Regions from separate parts of the Geodermatophilus sp. Leaf369 genome, predicted to be linked through region 1. Evidence: predicted binding sites of a transcription regulator. Region 1 holds the regulator's gene; each other region holds the start of a gene.
The links. Region 1 encodes LexA, which represses DNA repair genes until DNA is damaged. Its sites were predicted from a motif close to TCGAACANNTGTTCGA; they were not measured.
Positions count from the first base shown of each region.

Region 2: ASG36_RS16490 (HNH endonuclease signature motif containing protein) is a predicted target of LexA. The motif match lies at 3,626-3,641, and genes of this name have one in related genera.
Region 3: ASG36_RS13015 (HNH endonuclease signature motif containing protein) is a predicted target of LexA. The motif match lies at 3,981-3,996, and genes of this name have one in related genera.

Region 1 covers NZ_LMQA01000007.1:52,787-59,140, forward strand. The annotation lists gene hflX (GTPase HflX) at 1-431, shown strand, start outside; gene ASG36_RS21230 (phosphatase PAP2 family protein) at 514-1,230, shown strand; gene ASG36_RS21235 (hypothetical protein) at 1,259-2,314, shown strand; gene lexA (transcriptional repressor LexA) at 2,360-3,061, opposite strand; gene ASG36_RS22465 (LysM peptidoglycan-binding domain-containing protein) at 3,468-4,004, shown strand; gene nrdR (transcriptional regulator NrdR) at 4,438-4,956, shown strand; gene ASG36_RS21255 (vitamin B12-dependent ribonucleotide reductase) at 5,056-6,354, shown strand, end outside.
Region 2 covers NZ_LMQA01000004.1:25,288-31,641, forward strand. The annotation lists gene ASG36_RS16480 (hypothetical protein) at 1-685, opposite strand, end outside; gene ASG36_RS16485 (hypothetical protein) at 1,142-1,513, opposite strand; gene ASG36_RS22020 (hypothetical protein) at 1,515-2,042, opposite strand; gene ASG36_RS16490 (HNH endonuclease signature motif containing protein) at 2,204-3,604, opposite strand; gene ASG36_RS22745 (CdaR family transcriptional regulator) at 3,758-4,942, shown strand; gene ASG36_RS16500 (alpha/beta fold hydrolase) at 5,060-5,917, shown strand; gene ASG36_RS16505 (SDR family NAD(P)-dependent oxidoreductase) at 5,910-6,354, shown strand, end outside.
Region 3 covers NZ_LMQA01000002.1:865,488-871,841, forward strand. The annotation lists gene ASG36_RS12995 (hypothetical protein) at 1-534, shown strand, start outside; gene nhaA (Na+/H+ antiporter NhaA) at 859-2,220, opposite strand; gene ASG36_RS13005 (SDR family NAD(P)-dependent oxidoreductase) at 2,334-3,002, shown strand; gene ASG36_RS13010 (pyridoxal-phosphate dependent enzyme) at 2,999-3,895, shown strand; gene ASG36_RS13015 (HNH endonuclease signature motif containing protein) at 4,013-5,230, shown strand; gene ASG36_RS13020 (hypothetical protein) at 5,277-5,483, shown strand; gene ASG36_RS13025 (hypothetical protein) at 5,500-5,709, opposite strand; gene ASG36_RS13030 (AAA family ATPase) at 5,706-6,236, opposite strand; gene ASG36_RS13035 (VOC family protein) at 6,274-6,354, shown strand, end outside.

The DNA.
Region 1 (6,354 bases):
CCGACCTGCTGGTGCACGTCGTCGACGGCTCCGACCCCGACCCGCTGGGCCAGATCGACGCGGTGCACGTGGTGCTCGCCGAGATCGACGCGGCCTCGGTGCCGGAGCTCATCGTCGTCAACAAGATCGACGCGATGGACGACGAGGACGTGCTGGCCCTGCGCCAGGCGCTCCCCGGCGCCCAGTGGGTCTCCGCAGCGACCGGGGAGGGGATGGCCGAGCTCCGCGACGTCATCGCCGCCCGGCTGCCGCACCCCGACGTCGACGTCGACGTGCTGGTGCCCTTCGACCGGGGCGACCTGGTCTCCCGGGTGCACCAGGACGGGGAGGTCCTCAGCGAGGACTTCTCCGCCGACGGGACCCGGCTGCACGCCCGGGTCGACGGCGCGCTGGCCGCGGCGCTCGAGGAGTTCACCGCGCCGGTGGCGTGAGGGTGCACGGACCGGGCCCGGTGCCCGGTCCGTGCACCGCGCCGGTCACGGTCAGGTCACGACGCGGCGGTACGTTGACCCCGTGAGCCTCCCCAGCGTCGCGCCCCCGGCGGCTCGTCGCCCGGGGGTCATCGGGACCGGGCGCCCCGCCTGGTGGGCCGTCGTCGTCGCCGCGCTGGTGACCGCCGTGGTGACCGCGGACCTGCTGTCCCGCGGCGTGCTGGAGCGGATGGACCTCACGGTCTCCGAGGTCGTCAGCTCCTGGGACCTGCGGAACTCCGACGTGTACTGGGGTGTCTGGGTCTTCACCCAGGCCGGTGGGCGCTTCACCATCCTGGTGGTCCTGGTCGCGCTCGTCGGCTGGATCTCCTGGCGCCGGCGCACCGTCGTCCCGGTGCTGCGGGTGCTGGTCGCCCTGGCGCTGCTGACCGCGGTCGTCTACGCCTTCAAGTACGGCACCGGCCGGACGGCGCCGGCCTACCCGGGCTCGTTCTTCCACCGGGACGGCGCCTCCTACCCCTCCGGGCACGTCGCCAACGCCGTGCTGATGTGGGGCGTGGCGCGGTGGCAGGCCGTGGAGTTCGGGCTGCCGGCGCAGGTGCAGCGCGCCCTGTGGGTGCTCAGCGTGTTCGGCCCGCTCGTGACGGGAGTGGCCATGGTGGCCCTGGACTTCCACTGGGTCACCGACGCGGTCGTCGGCGCTGCTGTGGGACTCGTCCTGCTGGGCGTGGTGCACGCACTCGACGCAGTCGTGATGTCACGCTTCGTGCGTGCCAGAGCCGGTCGGTCGACTGCCTGAGCCCGCCGGGCGATGCCCGCGGGCCCTCGTGGCGACCGTCCTGGGGATCGGCGTCGTCGCCGGGCCGTTCCTGCCGGGCTCCTTCCTGTCCGCGGCCCAGACCGGGTCGGCCGCCGTCGTCACCGCCGCGGCCGAGGAGGTCCTCGCCCCCTTCGGCGAGCCCGCCACCCCCTGCTCGGTGACCGACGCCCGACTCCCGGAGATCTCCGGGATGGCGGTGTCCGGGGACACCACGCTGGTGATGAACGACGGCGGGGACGCCGTGACGGTCCACCTGCTGGACGCCTCCTGCGCCGTGGTCGGTGAGCGGACCGCCGCGGTGGACCCCTACGACCCCGAGGACATGGCGCTGGCGGCCGACGGCACCGTCTGGTTCGCCGACACCGGGGACAACCGGCTGTCCCGCGAGACCGTCGCGCTGATCGCGCTGCGCCCGGACGGCACCGCGCAGGTGCACCGACTGACCTACCCCGACGGTCCCCACGACGCCGAGGCCCTGCTGCTGGCCCCCGACGGCACGCCCTACCTGGTCACCAAGGAGGTGCTGGGGGTCAGCGGGGTCTACCGACCGACCGCCGCCCTCGACCCCGCCGCGACCGTGCCCATGGAGCGGGTCGCCGAGCTGGCGCTGTCCCTGACGGGCACCCCCGGTGGCCCGGTGGGCCGGGCCGGGCAGCTGCTGGTGACCGGCGGCGCGGTGAGCCAGGACGGCGCGCTCATCGCGCTGCGCACCTACACCGACGCCTACGTCTGGCCGCTCGTCGGCTCCGACGTCCCCGGCGCGCTGGCCGGTGCCCCGGCCCGGGTCGCCCTGCCCGAGTCGCCCCAGGGCGAGGCGGTCGCCTTCGCTGCCGATGCCCGCAGCCTGGTGGTCTCGGGCGAGGGTCTGCCCGCGGCCGTCACCGTGCTGCCCTCGACCGGTGCGCTGTCCCCGGCTGCGGCGGTCGGCCCGGCCGACGCCGCGACCGCTGTCGAGCCGGGCACCGCCTCCGGTGGTCTCTCGCCGTGGACGGCCGGGGTGATCGCCGCGCTGGCTGCCGGCGTGCTGGTCTGGGCGTCCGGCAAGCTCCGCCGCCGGCACTGACCTCCCCGGGGCCGGGTCCCGCCGCGGCGGGACCCGGCCGTCGACTCAGAGCCGGCGCAGGACCGTGACCACGCGGCCCAGCACGGTCGCGTCGTCACCCGGGATGGGCTCGAAGGCCGGGTTGTGCGGCAGCAGCCACACGTGCCCGTCGCGCCGCTTGTAGGTCTTCACGGTGGCCTCACCGTCGATCATCGCCGCGACGATCTCGCCGTTCTCCGCGCTCGCCTGCTGCCGGACGACGACCCAGTCGCCGTCGCAGATCGCCGCGTCGACCATCGACTCACCGGTCACCTTGAGCATGAACAGCGTGCCCTCGCCGACCAGCTCGCGGGGGAGCGGGAAGACGTCCTCGACGGCCTGCTCGGCGAGGACCGGTCCACCGGCGGCGATCCGACCGACGACGGGGACGTAGGTGGGGACCGGCGCCTGCGGGTCGTCGACGCCGCTGGCGGCACCGGACCCGGCCAGCGCCGAACCGCTCGCGTCGGCCATCGGGTGGTCGCCGGGCAGTCGGACGTCCAGGGCCCGGGGCCGGTTGGGGTCGCGGCGCAGCCACCCCTTCTTCTGCAGCACGGAGAGCTGGTGGGCGACCGAGGAGGCCGAGGACAGCCCGACGGCCTCGCCGATCTCCCGCACGCTCGGCGGGTAGCCGCGCCGGTCGATCGAGTCGCGGATGACCTCCAGGACCCGACGCTGGCGCTGGGTGAGACCGTCGCCGGCCTCGCCCCGCTCCGGGAACTCGCGCACGGTGGCGTCCCCGGGGGTGGCCTCGGCCCCCGCGGTCGCCGCGGCCCGTCGGGTGGACGTCTTCTTCCGCGCCGCGGGGGCCTTCACGGCGCCCGTGCCGTCCGGTGTGTCGCCCTCGACCGCCACGTGTCCTCCTCCGACTGCGTGCCCGCAGCTCGTCCGGTGCCGACGGTCGGACGCCCGCCGGACGGGCGTCCCCCGGGGGAGGGCGCGCAGCCGACGGTGACCGTCGTGATCAACACGGACGGTAACGCCTCGAACCGCTCCGTTCAAACAGGTGTTCGAACGACACGCCGTGTCGCCTCGATTTTGTCGGACCCCTCGGGTAGACATCCGCACAGACGTTCGATCGAACAACCGTTCGATCCCTTCCCGGGCGTCGGAGCGAGCGACAGGAGCGACCACGATGGCCACCACGGCGAACACCTCGAGCACCACCCCGACCGTCCGCGGCAACCACCCGGCCGGTCGCGCCCTGCAGGCCGGCGTCGCCGCGCGCCGCGTCGTCGAGCCCGTCGGGCCCGTGCTCCGCCTGGTCCAGGACCCGACCGTGACGGTGCGGGAGCCGGTGCCGGAGCAGTGGGCCGACGTGGTGCCGTTGCGTCGCCCCGCCGTCGCCGGTCGACCCCCGGTGGCTGATCGGCCGGCCCCGCTGCGGTTGACCCGGCGTGGTCGTCGGGCCGTGCTGGGGCTGGTCGTGGCCGGGGGGCTGGGCCTGGCGGCCCTCGCCGGCCCCGTGGTGTTCGGCGGGCAGCCCGCCGGTGGTGGGCTGGCCCTGGCGGGGGAGAGCAGTGTCGTGGTCGCCCCGGGCGACACCCTGTGGTCCATCGCCGGCACCATCGCCCCCGACGCCGACCCCCGTGGGGTCGTCGACGCACTGCGGTCGCTGAACGACCTGGACGGCGTGACCCTCGTGCCCGGCCAGGTGCTGCAGGTCCCCTGAGCCCTGACGCCACTCCGGGACCTCGCGCCTCCCGGGATCGAGCCGGCCCCCGGTGGACGACCGTCCCGGGTGGGCCGGCTCCGTCGCGTCCGGGTGCGGTACGCGGCAGCGGGCCTGCGTCGGTCGGTTGTGCCGACCGGGCGGCATCGGTGCTGGCAGGAGCTGTGCACGGGCTGGTGCGCGTGGGGCAGGACCGGCGTCCCGGGGTGCCACCGAAGGCGCGACGGAGTCGGGGAAGAGGACACGCCCGGGAGGGGTTGCGTATCTGTAGGGGTGCGGGGCTACTCTCACCACAACATCTAGTAGTTACACAGATGTTCTTCCATCCACAGGCCCGTCCACAGGTTCTCCCCCCGACATCCACCGGATGTCCCCGGGAGCGTGCACAGGGCGGCCGTCGTGGGAGTCCACGACACCCGAGAGGAGACCCCCGGTGCGCTGCCCGTTCTGCCACAGCCCCGACAGCCGGGTCGTCGACTCCCGGGAGGCCGACGAGGGCGCGACGACGCGCCGCCGTCGGTCCTGCCCGGTCTGCGGCCGGCGCTTCACGACCGTCGAGGAGCCGGTGCTCGCGGTCATCAAGCGCAGCGGGGTCAGCGAGCCCTTCGACCGCAGCAAGGTGATCGCCGGTGTCCGCCGGGCGTGCCAGGGGCGACCGGTCGACGAGGGGCAGCTCGCGGTCCTCGCCGCGAAGGTGGAGGACGCCGTGCGCGCCACCGGGTCGGCCGAGGTGCCCAGCAACGAGGTGGGGCTGGCCATCCTGGCCCCGCTCCGCTACCTCGACGAGGTCGCCTACCTCCGGTTCGCCAGCGTCTACCGCTCCTTCACGTCGGTCGCCGACTTCGAGAAGGAGATCAGCGAGTTGAAGCGGATCGGACTCGGCTCCGGTCCCGCTGCCGACGACGACCCCGCCCCGGGCGACACCGCCCGGACTGTCGGACCCCCCGGCTAGAACGGGACCGACGCACCACCGCACTAGAGCGCCACCAGAGCCACGACCACCGCCTCACCACCGCCTCACCACAGCCACGCCACGCCAGGGGAGCACGTCTTGACCGAGACCACCGACCGCATCTCGTCCGGCCGCAAGAGGACCGCGAAGTCCACCGACCGCAAGGGCCTCAAGGTCGCCCGCGTGTTCACCACCGCCGGGGTGCACCCCTACGACGAGGTGACCTGGGAGCGCCGCGACGTCGTGATGACCAACTGGCGCGACGGCTCGATCAACTTCGAGCAGCGCGGGGTCGAGTTCCCCTCCGACTGGTCGATCAACGCCACGAACATCGTCACCACGAAGTACTTCCGCGGCGCCGTGGGCACCCCGGTGCGCGAGACCAGTCTGCGTCAGCTCATCGACCGCGTCGTCCTCACCTACACCGAGGCCGGCCGCGAGCACGGCTACTTCTCCTCCGAGACCGACGTCGAGCTGTTCGAGCACGAGCTCACCTGGATGCTGCTGCACCAGGTCTTCAGCTTCAACTCACCCGTCTGGTTCAACGTCGGCACCTCGAGCCCGCAGCAGGTCAGTGCCTGCTTCATCCTCGCCGTCGACGACACGATGGACTCGATCCTCAACTGGTACCGCGAGGAGGGCCTGATCTTCAAGGGCGGCTCCGGTGCCGGGCTGAACCTCTCCCGCATCCGCTCCTCCAAGGAGCTGCTGTCCTCCGGTGGCACCGCCTCCGGGCCGGTCTCCTTCATGCGCGGGGCCGACGCCTCGGCCGGCACCATCAAGAGCGGTGGCGCCACCCGTCGCGCCGCGAAGATGGTCGTGCTGGACATCGACCACCCCGACATCGAGGAGTTCGTCGAGACCAAGGCGCGCGAGGAGGACAAGATCCGCGCGCTGCGGGACGCCGGCTACGACATGGACCTGGGCGGCCGGGACATCACCAGCGTCCAGTACCAGAACGCCAACAACTCGGTCCGGGTGAACGAGGAGTTCATGCGGGCCGTCGAGGACGGCACGCCCTTCGGACTGCGCTCGCGCACCGACGGCTCGGTCATCGAGACCGTGGACGCCAAGGAGCTCTTCCGCAAGGTCACCACCGCCGCGTGGGAGTGCGCCGACCCGGGCATCCAGTACGACGACACGATCAACGACTGGCACACCAACCCCGAGACCGGGCGGATCAACGCGTCCAACCCGTGCTCGGAGTACATGAGCCTGGACAACAGCTCGTGCAACCTGGCGTCGCTGAACCTCATGAAGTTCCTGCGCCCCGACGGCACGTTCGACTCCGAGCGGTTCACCCGCTCGGTCGAGCTGATCATCACCGCGATGGACATCTCGATCTGCTTCGCCGACTTCCCGACGGCGCCCATCGGTGACACCACCCGGGCCTACCGC
Region 2 (6,354 bases), on a different contig from region 1:
ACCTCCACACCTCTGCGGGGTCGGGGCCCATGTGCGCGATCGCCAGCAGCAAGACGTCGACAAAGGTGCGCCCGCGCAGCACCAACGCAGCCGGCTGGAAGCCCTGCCCGACCTCATACCGGTGTAGACCCGGGATTCGGCGCACGTCGAAGCCCTTGCGGACGTATTTGGACAGATACCGAGCGGCCAACCGAGCCTCATCCCGCGAAGTCGACCCGGTCGGCAGATCGCCCAGCAGCTTGATGTGCACGAACCCGTGCGGCCACGCCGTCTTGATCAGCGAGCGTGGGACGAAGCGGCCAAGAGCGAAATGCACGTGCAGCCCGTGGTCGGTCTTGTGCCACTCCGGCACCCAGACGTACGGCAGCGGCTCACCGCCCAGCAGCCCGCGCAACGTACGGAAGAACTGGCCCACGTCCCGGCGGACCTGCTTGGGGTCGTGACAGCCGACCCCAGCGTAGGTCAGGGTGCCCAGCCGGTTCAGCCTGTTGTCGGCGCAGTAGCGACGCACCTTGGCAGCAGCTCGACGGGCCGCCTCGCTACGGGACCGCTCGGGGTCACCACCACCGCCGGGGGTGTGCGGCTTGGTCAGCGAGTAACGGAACGAGCCGCCAGCCTCCCCGGCACCGGGGTAGAGCGTGAGCGACCAGCCGGCATCGCTGGCGAGGAGTGGGGACAGATCCACGGGGAGCCTCCGAGGCAACCGATCAGCAAGTGATCGGCCCCGGCGGCTACGCCCTCGCGTTCGTCTACCGCTCCAGCGTCAGCGGCCTGCTGCCCATGCATCTAGGTCTGTGTGCTCGCGGGAATTGGGGCCCTACTCCGGTCGTGAGGGCATGAGATACACGACCGTTGATCCGCGAACGGGCAGCAGCTTCACTGACCAACGGTCGGCCTGTCAACCTCGGCCGGCGGACCGGCGACCCCTCCGGCCCGAGCATGCGCCACCCACACCCAGGGTCAAGGGCCACCGCCCACGCACGTACCCCACCCCGCACGGCCCTCGACCCTGGGCGCGGCTGGCCGGGGTGCACAGTCCTACAACGCCGCCTCGGGGATGGATCGGGGAGGCAGACCCGTCCGAGTTATGTTGCTACTTCAAGTCAAGAGCGCGCCTGCGGCGCGCTCCAAGGGCGGCCAGCTAGTTCGGTCCTCCATCGAGCTTGTCCAGGTCACTGAACAGCTGTCCGGCGATTTCATCGATGTTCAGAACGCGGCGCTTTACCTTGCCGTACAACTCTTCCAGCCCGGAAAACGTACCGCTCGTGTTGTCAGTGTCTACCTCCTGCAACTTCTTCCATGACTTGTCTTCGTTCAGGAGATAGATCTCAAGGATGAAAGGATTGAAGTCGTCGTTGTCCCGAGAGTGCAGCCCAAATCCAAATTTCTCAGTGATGCTCGCGAAGCGGTACTCGCTATCCCGATTGGCTTCCCACGTCAAGGCGCCCTCGTCGGTCAAACGGTTCAAACGACCGATGAGTTGCTCGACTTGCTGATTGCTCAGATATTGCATCTCAACTCGCCTTCACTTGGAATTGGGCAACTAGACCCCCGCAATAGCTTGAAATCTCGCCCACTTCCTCAACAGCTGCCTTAGTGACCGTGCGCACCGTTTGCCGGTTGCTGGTGACTAGCGTGGACTTGGCCGACCCGGCTGTCTTGGCGCTGGCCCGAAGCTTTTCGATCATGGCTATATCAACCTCGCTGTCACCTTCAAGTAGCGAAGCAACCTGGTTCGCAGTGTGGCTGTACGAGACCAGTGAACGGATTGCTAATCGACGATCGTCGTCGGCAGCTGCAGCGTCAAGGTCACCTTCGATGACCCGCAATTGGGGTAGCAATACAAGCAGGTGATTGAGGCTCATACGACGAGAAGTCTCTTCGATTGCGCTTTTGGTTGCGACTGATGCCTTCGCAGTCTTTTTGAGCTGCTGAATCGCTAAAGCGAAACCAACCACCGACACAATGAGACCCGCGACACCAAGTTGATCGCTGAATGTGAGAGCTTTCCACCAATCGACTATCCCAAAAATGTCCATCACCCCCGTGACCCCAGGCCGCTTCACTTAGGGCCAAGTTTGAAGACGGTAACACTACCGAAAGCAAGATCGGCGATGAATGCTGCTCCTTCGGCAAGTTGGACGCCAGGAGCCCGGGTCGCCCTCCGCCGGGCAGTGGCTGAGGGTCAGTGACTACAGAGGGTCTATTTGCCACTAGCCAGGTTCGTCACACACGTGGGCCCGCCGGCGGCCGGGTCGTCGTGGTCGCGTGGGACGACGTGGTCGAGGTCGGTGTACTGGGCCGGCCGAGCACAGCCGGGGAACCGGCAGTGCCGGTCTCGGGCCTGCACGAAGCGGACCTGAGCCGCACTCGGTTCGTACCCGTCGACCGCCGGTGGCGGCCCGAGTCCCCTGCCGCGGCGGACGGCGGCACGAGCCTCGGCGGGCGAGCTGATCGCACGCAGCCTGCCGGAGCCGTCGACGACCTCGAACCACACGGAACCCCCACCGGCCGGGCCCGTGGGTACGAGGGCGTCGAACCCGGCCAGCAGTTCGGCCACCGCGGCGGGGCCGACCGGCAGCCTCCCCATCGCGCCCACGCCCGTACCCGGTCCAGGGCCGCGGTCGTCCAGGTCGGCCAGGTCCACCCGCAGTCGCAGGTCCCAGCACGTCCGAGCCACCTCCTCGGGCAGCGTCTCCCACGGCCGGGTCAACAGTTGCTTCAGCGCCTCCACCCGCAGCTGCCCGATCGGCCGGTGGTCACCGCCCCTGCGCATCACCGCGGCCAGGGCATCGACCACGCCCTGCATCGCTGCTGCATCCGCTGCGTCGAGCAGGTCCGCCCGGAGCCCCGCCAGTCCGTCACCGGCACCGACGGTGGTCACGTTCTGCTTCCGCCTACGACGCTCGGCTCGCCTGTCCGCCTCGGCCGGGTCGGCGGCGATGAGCGCTCCACCCACCCGGTCCGCCAACGGGGTGGGCCCCACGCCCTCACCGATCCAGGCCAGCCCCTGCGCTGCCACCGCGTCCACGACGTCGTCGGGGAGTCCGCCCCCGGCGGACTGCTTCCGGTGCGCCAGGGCGTCGACGAGGACCTGACAGCGGCGGACGTCGATCTCCCCGTCCGCCAGTGCTCCCCACACCCGCGGCAGCTGTTCGACCAACACCCGCTGCCTGTCCACCAGCACCGAGGCGGACCCGATCCCGATGCCCAGCACCACGGCGACCTCGTCGGCCACCCAGTCGTCCGGACGGTCGGGATCGGCCGGGTCGTCGGCCCGGGCACCGGGCAAGGACTGCTGCGCGGGCTGCAGCTCCGCCAGCCGGGAGATCGCGGCCGCCTGGAGGGCGTGCAGCTGGGCCTGGGCATCGGCGACGTCCCGCAGCACGGCGTGCACGCCGGCCCGGTCGGTGTCCTCGGTGACCAGGAGCTCCGCCAGCCGCGTGGGCCGGGAGGTGGCATCCGGGGGCAGCAGCCCGGCCGACACCTGCGCGATCCGCTCGGCCTCCTCCACCGCCGCCTGCGCCGCAGCCGAGGCGAACACCTCGACCCGGGCGATGCTGAGCGAGACGCCGAACCGGGTCCTCGCGACCACTCGAGCCACGCTCGTCACCTCCTGGAATGCTCGAACACCTGTACGAAGAGTACTGGACAGCGGGCGTGCGGGCAAGACAAAAGCGCAGCTCAGGGCGCTGAGGTGTACCTTCGACGAGGCGTCGCGCAGGACGACCCAGTGGCCCGCCCCTAGGATCCGCGGGTGCCCTCCGACCGGGTCCAGCAGCTGGTGGACGCCCTCGCCGAGCAGCTGCAGCGCTCCGTCGTGGTGGACGACCCCGACGTGCGGCTCCTGGCCACCAGCAGGCACTTCGGCGACGAGGACGACGTGCGGGTGCGCGCGGTCCTGCAGCGCGACGCGGGCAGTGCCGCGGTCGCGCACGTGCTGGGGGCCGGCGTGCGCACCTGGCCGCAACCGGCCTGGATCCCGGCCGAGCCGGCGATCGGCATGCACCCGCGCTGGTGCGTCCCGCTGCGGTGGCGCGGGGAGCTGCTCGGCCTGCTGATGGTCATCGACGCCGACGCCCGGCTGACCGTCGACGAGGTCGCGCTGATCGGCGCCGCCTCGGGCGAGGTCGCCGCCGTCCTGGTCGGTGACCGGCACGCCGCCGACGCCGCGACCGCCGCCCGGGACGCCGACGTGGCCGCGCTGCTGTCCCGGGTGGCCGAGGAGCGCACGCGGGGCCTCGCAGCGCTGGCCGGCACCGCCGGGACCCAGGTGCGGGCGGTGGTGCTCGCACTCCGCGACGTCGGGCCCGACGACGGCGAGCACGCCCGGGCCGCCGTCCGCCGGGGTCTGGACGCGCTCGGCACCCGGGGCGGCACGGTGCTCGCCACCGTCACCGACGCCGGCGGCACCGGCCTGCTGGTCACCGCCGGCCCCACCGACGACGCCACCGTCGCGGGGCTCGCCGCTGCCGCGGTCGGGACCGTGGCCGAGGTCGCTGCCGGCCGGTTCACCTGCGTCGCGGGCACCGGCCCCGCGGTGGTCGGGCTCGACCGGGGCTGGGTGTCGCACCGGACGGCCGAGCTGGCGACCCGCGCCGTCCCCCGGCTGCAGCCCGGCCCGGTCGTCGACGGCACCGCCCTCGGAGTGCAGGCCGTGCTCCTGCGGGTGCCCCCGGAGGACTGGGACGAGACCGCCCTGCCGGCCGAGCTCACCGCGCTGCGCGCCGGGGACCCGCAGGGCCGGCTCACCGCGACGCTGGCCGCCTGGCTGGACGCCGGCGGCAACGCCCCGGCCGCCGCCGACGCCCTGCACGTGCACCGCACGACCCTGCACTACCGGCTGGACCGGGTCCGCGAGCTCACCGGCGCCGACCTGGACGACGGCGCCACCCGGCTGCGCCTGCACCTGGGGCTGGCCGTCGCGGAGCTGCTCGGCTGACCTCCGACGCAGCGAGCAACCGGCCCGCCGGCTCTGCTCGCTGCGGCCGTGGTGGCCCGCGTCACACATCACCGATGATCACCCGGTGGGTCGACGGCGACCCGGCAGGAGGCCCCGATGAGCACGTTCACGACCACCGACGGCACCGACCTCGACGTCCGGGACACCGGCCCCACGGACAGCGGCCGGACGCTGGTCCTGATGCACGGCTGGTCGCAGTCGCAGTCCACCTTCGACCGCGTCGTCCCCACCCTCGCCGCCCAGCACCGGGTGGTCACCTACGACCACCGCGGGCACGGCCGGTCCGGCAAGCCCGACCACGGCGCCCGGGTGGCCCGGCTGGCCGCCGACCTCGCCGAGCTGGTCGCGCACCTGGGGCTGACCTCCTACGACCTGGTCGGGCACTCGATGGGCGCCTCGGTCGCCTGGAGCCACATCGACACCCACGGCACCGGCGCCCTGGACTCCCTCGTGGTGATCGACCAGCCCAGCGCCTGCGTGGTGCTGCCCTGGATGACCCCGGAGGAGGGCGCCGCGGCCGGCGCGATCCTGGACTTCCCGAGCACCGAGGGCTTCGTCGGCGCGGTCGGCGCCGCCGACGCCACCGAGACCCGCCGGGCGTTCCTGGCCTCGATGCTGTCCGACGTGCTGCCCGAGGAGGACATGGCGTTCCTGTTCGGGGAGAACCTGCAGATGCCCGGACCGTGGGGTGCCCGGTTGCTGCTGGACCACGCCATGCAGGACTGGCGCGACGTGCTGCCGCGCATCGACGTCCCGACGCTCGTGGTGGCCGGAGAGGTCAGCCACGTGGCCCCGGCGTCGCAGCAGTGGACCGCCGAGCACGTCCCGGGTGCGCAGCTGCGCACGTTCAGCGCCGACGAGGGCGGGTCGCACTTCCCGTTCTACGAGGGACCGGAGCACTTCGCCCGGGTGCTGCTGGACTTCCTCGCGGGCACGCCCGGCCCCCGTGGCTGACCCCCGGCTGGCCAGGAAGGTCGCGATCGTCTTCGGCGGTGGGCTGAACACCGGCGGTCCGGACGGCGTCACCAGCATCGGCGCGGCCACCGCCACCACGTTCGCCCGGCACGGCGCGCAGGTCGTCGTCGTCGACCGGGACGAGGCGGCCGCCCAGCGCACCGTCGACGCCGTCCGGACCGAGGGCGGGACGGCGCTGGCCCTCGTCGCCGACGTCACCGACGCCGACCAGGTGCAGGACGCCGTCGCCGCGGTGATCGACGAGTTCGGGCAGCTGGACGTCGTCCAGAACACCGTGGGCGCGACCCGGCTCGGCGGGGTGGACGAGCTGACCCTGGACGACTGGCACCGCACCCTCGCGTTGAACCTGGACAGCGTCTTCCTGTCCGCGCAGGCGACGCTGCCGCACCTGCTCGACCGCGGCGGGTCGATCGTCA
Region 3 (6,354 bases), on a different contig from region 1:
TTCCCGGGCACCTCGCACGCCCGGGACGGCGCCGCGGGTCGGCTCTGGTGGCACGACGACGGCGGCGGGAACACCGCGCAGCTGGTGCAGCCCGCGCCGGGGTTCGCGGTGCTCAGCGGCTGGGACCACGAGAGTTCCCGCACGGCGTTGACCCGGGCCGGCGACGGCGAGCCGGCCGGGGAGCTGCTGGTCGACGTCCCCGGGTGGTGGGCGGCCGGGGTGCCGCGCGAGGGAGAGGTCGGGTTCGTCTACGGCTGGGACGGCGCCCGGTGGCAGCGCGCGATCTACGACCTGCCCGACGGCTTCGCCGAGCTGCAGCTGCCGGCGGGCAGCGACGCGGCGTTGGTCGGGTTCGTGGACTCCTACCTGGACGGTGTCGCCGACGAGCAGGGCCAGAACTGGCCGACGCCGCGGGCGGCGGTGCAGGCGCTGGGCCGGGCGGGAGCGGGGCTCACCGAGGCCGACCTGGCGGCGGCGCTGGGGCCGCTGGACGCCGACCTGGCCGCAGGGGTGGCGGCCGCACGGGGGTTCTGACCGGCCCTGGACGTGGACAACCCCCGGGCTGCTCCGCGGCGCTGGACCCTGCCCTGGGGCGGGGGAGCGGCTCGCGGGCCGACTGGACTGGGTCGGCGGCCCGGGGGTCGGGTGACTGTCCGGTATTCGCTCGCCGCCATCGGCGGACGGGCGATGCCACGCGCTCAGACCGGGTTGATCCGGTGCCGAGCGGGCGGCCCATCTGGACGGCGGCTAGCGGACAGCCACCTCACGCGTCCTGAACGACATCAATTGTTCGGACCACCTCCTCTCTCGTGTGCAGTCACCGTACGACCGGTTTTCGCACCCGCGCAACACCCTTTTTCAGCTGTCCGTGAACGGCTGGCGGCGGCGCTCGGAGGCCTCGTCGACGGTCTCCCGGGGAGGCGTCTGCTCCACGGCGCGGCCGTGCTCCTGGTAGACGTCGGGGATGCCGTCGCCGTCGTCGTCCCGGGCCTCGGCCTCGGCCAGCCGGCGGTAGACCCGGTCGCGCGGCTTGAGCACCGCGGTGGCCAGCAGCGCCGCCAGCAGCGTGCCGGTGAGCACCCCGACCTTGACGTGCTCGTCGCGCAGCGACCCGGCACCGAAGGCCAGCTCCCCGATCAGCAGCGAGACGGTGAACCCGATGCCGGCCAGCAGCGAGAGGCCGACGACGTCGGGCCAGCGCAGGTCGGTGTCCAGCTCGGCCTTGGTGAACCGGCTGACCAGCCAGGTGGCCCCGGTGATGCCGACGGCCTTGCCGAGCACCAGGCCGGCGATGATCCCGATGGCCACGGAGTCGGTGAGCGAGGCGCCCAGACCCGACAACCCGCCGACGGTCACGCCGGCGGAGAAGAACGCGAAGACCGGGACGGCGATGCCCGCCGAGATCGGCCGGATGCGGTGCTCGAAGTGCTCGGCGAGGCCGGGGCCCTCGCCGGGGGCCTGCCGCACGACCGGGACCGTGAAGGCCAGCAGGACGGCGGCGACCGTGGCGTGCACCCCGGACTCGTGCACCAGGCCCCAGGTGAGGACGGCGAGCGGGATCAACAGCCACCAGTGCCGGATGCGCTTCTGGACCAGGAACCCGAACAGCGCCAGCGGGACGAGCGCCAGGGCGAGCGGCCCGAAGGCCAGCGACGACGTGTAGAAGACCGCGATGATCGTGATGGCCAGCAGGTCGTCGACGATCGCGAGGGTCAGCAGGAAGGTGCGCAGCGCGGCCGGCAGGTGGGTGCTGATCACGGCCAGGACGGCCAGGGCGAAGGCGATGTCGGTCGCGGTGGGGATGGCCCAGCCGGTCAGCCCGTCGTCGCTGCCGAGGTTGATCGCGGTGTAGATGAGCGCCGGGACGGCCATGCCGCCGACGGCCGCGGCGACCGGGAGGGCGGCCTTCTTGGGGTCGCGCAGGTCGCCGGCGACGAACTCGCGCTTGAGCTCCAGGCCGGCGACGAAGAAGAAGACCGCCAGCAGCCCGTCGGCGGCCCACGTGCCGAGGCTGAGGTCCAGGTGGAGCGCGGACGGCCCGACGACGGTGTCGCGCAGCCCCTCGTAGGCCGCGGCCCAGGGGGTGTTGGCCCAGACGAGGGCGATGGCGGCGCCGAGGATCAGCAGGACGCCGCCGACGGTCTCCTTGCGCAGGAGGGCGGCGATCCGGGTGGCTTCGGAGTACGTGCCGCGGGAGAAGAGCCGGGCGGGGGTGGTCACGGGGCGGCTCCGGGTGCAGGGGTCGACTGAGGAGTTGCCGACCAGACTTCCCGGCGCACCGTTCTCGAGGTTACCGGTGTCGGGCGGGCGCGGCGTGGGCATCTCCCCGTCCCGTGACCACTGCATCCACCGCCCCCCGCCACGTCGTCGTCATCGGCGCCGGACCCGGCCTCGGTGCCGGCATCGCCCGCCGCTTCGGCCGGGAGGGCGCCACCGTGACCCTCGTGGCCCGCACCGCCGAGACGCTGTCCCCGATCGCGGCCGACCTGCGAGCGGCCGGGGTGGCCGTCTCCACGGTGACCGCCGACGCCGGTGACCCGACCGCCTTCCGCGCCGCCCTGGAGACCGTCGGCTCCCCGGACGTGGTGGTCTACAACGTCGGCCTCGTGGTCAGCGACGACCTGCTCACCGCGGACGCCGAGCACCTGCAGCACGCGCTGACCGTGGACGTGGTCGGCGCCGTGGTCGCGGCGCAGGTGTTCACCCCGGCGATGCGCGCGGCCGGTGCCGGGACGCTGCTGGTGACCGGCGGCGGACCGGCGCTGTACCCCGATCCGGAGCACGCCTCGCTCACGCTGGGCAAGGCGGCGCTGCGCAACGCGGTGGCCGTGCTGCACGATCAGCTGGCCGAGGACGGCGTGCACGTCGCGAGCGTGACGGTCGTCGGGGTCATCGCCCCGGGCACGGTCCTCGACCCCGACCGGCTCGCCGACGCGTACTGGGAGCTGCACGCCCAGCCCCGCGGGGAGTGGACGGTGGACACGGTGGTGGACGGGCGATGACCGGCGCACCCCCGTTCGTCGGCGGGCCCACGCCGGTCGACGCCGCACCGCGCCTGGCGGACGCCCTGGGGTTGCCCGCCGACCGGCTGCTGGTGAAGCGCGACGACCTGATCGGTCTGGGCGGGGGCGGCAACAAGGTCCGCAAGCTGGAGGTCACGATCGGCGACGCCCTCGAGGCCGGCGCCGACGTCGTCGTCACCACCGGGGCGCCGCAGAGCAACCACGCCCGGCTCACCGCCGCCGCGGCCGCCCGGTGCGGGCTGGGCTGCGTCCTGGTGCTCTCGGGGCACGAGCCCGAGCAGCGGCGGGGGAACCTCCTGCTGGACGACCTCCTCGGTGCCGAGGTCGTGTTCGCCGGGGACGACGACCCCGCAGCCGTCGCCGCCGGACTCGCCCAGCAGCGCCACGCCCACCTCATCCCGTTCGGTGGGACCAGCGCCCGCAGCGCCGAGGCCTACCGGCGGGCCGGGGAGGAGCTGCTGGAGCAGGTGCCGGACGTCGGTCTGGTCGTGGTCGCGGTCGGGTCCGGCGGGACGATGGCGGGCCTCGTGGCGGCGCTGGGCACCTCGCGGGTGCTCGGGGTGGCCACCGGTGCCGTCGTCGACGCCCACGACACGGTGGCGACGCTGCTCGACGAGATGGGGGTCTCCGCTGCGGGTCTGCGGGTCGACGACGGGCAGATCGGGGAGGGCTACGAGCACCTGACCCCGGCGACGCGGGACGCCCTCACCCTCGTGGCCCGGACCGAGGGCGTCCTGCTGGACCCCACGTACACCGGCCGGGCGATGGCGGGCCTCGTCGCCGCGGCGACCGCCGGGTCGCTGCCGCCGGGGCGGGTGGTCTTCCTGCACACCGGGGGGCTGCCCGGGCTGTTCGGGCACCCGCAGCTATGACGGGTGTCAAGCCCGTTCGCGGATCTGTGGACAGGCCTCTGAGCTGGGGATTCAGCTGTTCCGGGGTCTCCTGCTGCGGTAGACTTCGAACACCTGATCGAACAGCTGGGAGGTGTCGTGAGCGAGCTGCGGTCCGCGCTGGACGCCCTGGCTGTCGACGACCTCCATGCACTGCCTGACGGTGCGCTGCTGGAGCGGACGGCCGATCTGGTCGAGTTCGTCAACCGGGCCTCGGCCGAGTTGACCCGCACCGTCCGGCACGCCGACGTGGTCGGTGCTGCTGAGCACGACGGGCTCAGGACGATGCAGTCGCTGCTGCGCGGTCACCACCACTTCTCGAACGGAGCAGCCGCTGCCGTGGTGCGGGCCGGCCGGGCGCTGGAGCACTTTCCACGTCTGGAGGCCGCGTTCGCCGAGGGGGCGGTCACCGCCGCCCAGGTCGGGGTGGTCGCCGACGCGCTGCGGCCGTGTGACATCGCTGCGGCCGCGGAGCAGGACGTCGACCTCGACGCCTTCGACGAGGCGTGGACCGAGGTCGCACGCACACTGCCGCACGCGAAGCTCGCCACCGCGGTGAACGCGTTCCGCAACGCCCTGGACCCCGACGGGCCCGAGCCCGACCCCACCGAGCGGCGGTCGTTGACGCTCAGCCGCCGCGCCGACGGCTCAGGGTCGGGGCGGTTCGACCTGGACCCGGTCGGGTTCGAGAAGGCACTGGCCGCGATCGAGTCCATCGTGCAGGCCGACCGCCCGCTGGGCGATCTGCGCACCCGCGCCCAGCAGAAGGGCGACGCGTTCGTCCAGCTCTGCGACAACGCCCTGGCCCAGGGGGACCTGCCGTTCCTGCGCACGGTCAAGCCGCAGGTCGTCGTCACCATCGACCTCGAGGACCTGGTCGACCCCGCCACCGGTCGCGACACCGCCACCACCGGCTTCGGCGCCACCATCAGCGCGGCCCGGGCCCGCTGGATCGCCTGTGACTCGGCCATCACCCGCATCGTCATGGGCCCCGACGGGCTCCCGCTGGACGTCGGGCGCACCAAGCGGGTCGTCCCACCGCACATCCGCAAGGCCGTCGAAGCCCGGGACGGGCACTGCGTCTTCGCCGGCTGCCACGCCCCCACGCACTGGTGCGACGTCCACCACCTGCTCGAGTGGCTCCGCGACGACGGCGACACCAGCCTCGACAACTCGGCGCTGCTCTGCGAACGCCACCACACGAAGGTCCACCACGGGTTCCGGGTCGAGCGTGACGACGGAGCACCACCCGGGCAACGCTGGCGCACGTTCCGCCCCGACGGCACCGAGATCGTGCTCGACCGCCTGCGCGTCTGACCGTCGTCCCTGCCCGTGTCGGGGTCCGCGGCCCTAGCCTGCCGTCGTGGCCCGACCCGTCGACCTGACCCGGTACCAGCTCGCCCTGGGCATCGCAGCGTTCCTGGCCGTGATCGCTCTGGTGGTCGCCGTGTCCGTCGACGGCTCCTACGGGCGCATCGCGTTCGCCGTCGTCGGCATCGCGGCGTTCCTGACCGTCGCCGGTGTCCGGCTCCGGCGGTTGCGCGACCGGTGGGTCCGCGACCGGCGTTGAGCCGGATCCACGCCGATCAGCCCGCGCCGCCGCCCGTCCCCCGGCCCCAGCCGGTCGGGTGGCTGCCCGGCGAGCTGCGGTAGGCCTCCGGGCTGCCCGTCGCACCGCCGCCGATGCCGTCGGCGTCGAACCGGGAGCCCCGGGCCTTCGCGCGGCGGTCGTGCACCAGCATCGCCGCCAGCGCGGCCACCACCAGCACGCCCACCACGATCCAGAACGTCGTCATGACCGGACGGTAGGGCCTGCGCCAGGGTCCTGAACACCCTGCAGAGCTGCGAGAACGGTTGCAACCGGATCGCCGGCTGCGGTGTCCACGACGCTGTGCGGCTGGTCCCAGGTGTCCACGACGCGCCCGGTCACGTCGTCCCAGCTCGGCAGCTGGTGGCCCGCGATGTCCGCGCTGCGCTCCACCACCCGGCGCCGGTGCTCGGCCGGATCGCTGCACACCAGCCGCACCCAGTGCAGCTCCGTCCCGTACCGGGCGGCGAGCTCGTCCCAGGGCTGCCGGGCCTCGTGCACGTCGAACACCGCGTCGACGACGACGTGCCCACCGCTTGCCAGGCAGGTGTCGGCCACGGCAAGCGCCAGGCCGTACCCGTGTGGTCCGACCTCGCCCTCCGCGACCACGCCCTGCCGCACCAGCGCCACCTCGAGCGCGTCGATCCGCACGTGGGCCGCGGGCAGCGCGCCGGCCACCGCCCGGGCCACGGTGGTCTTGCCGACGCCGGGGAGTCCTCCGATGGCCACGAGCACGGCTGCAGCATGCCCGTCGAGTCCCTAGGGTGCCGCCATGACAGCACCGGAAGCAGACTGGCGGACGGTCGACGGCGTCACCACGGCGTGGTTCGACGCGCCCTCGCTCGTCGCGGGG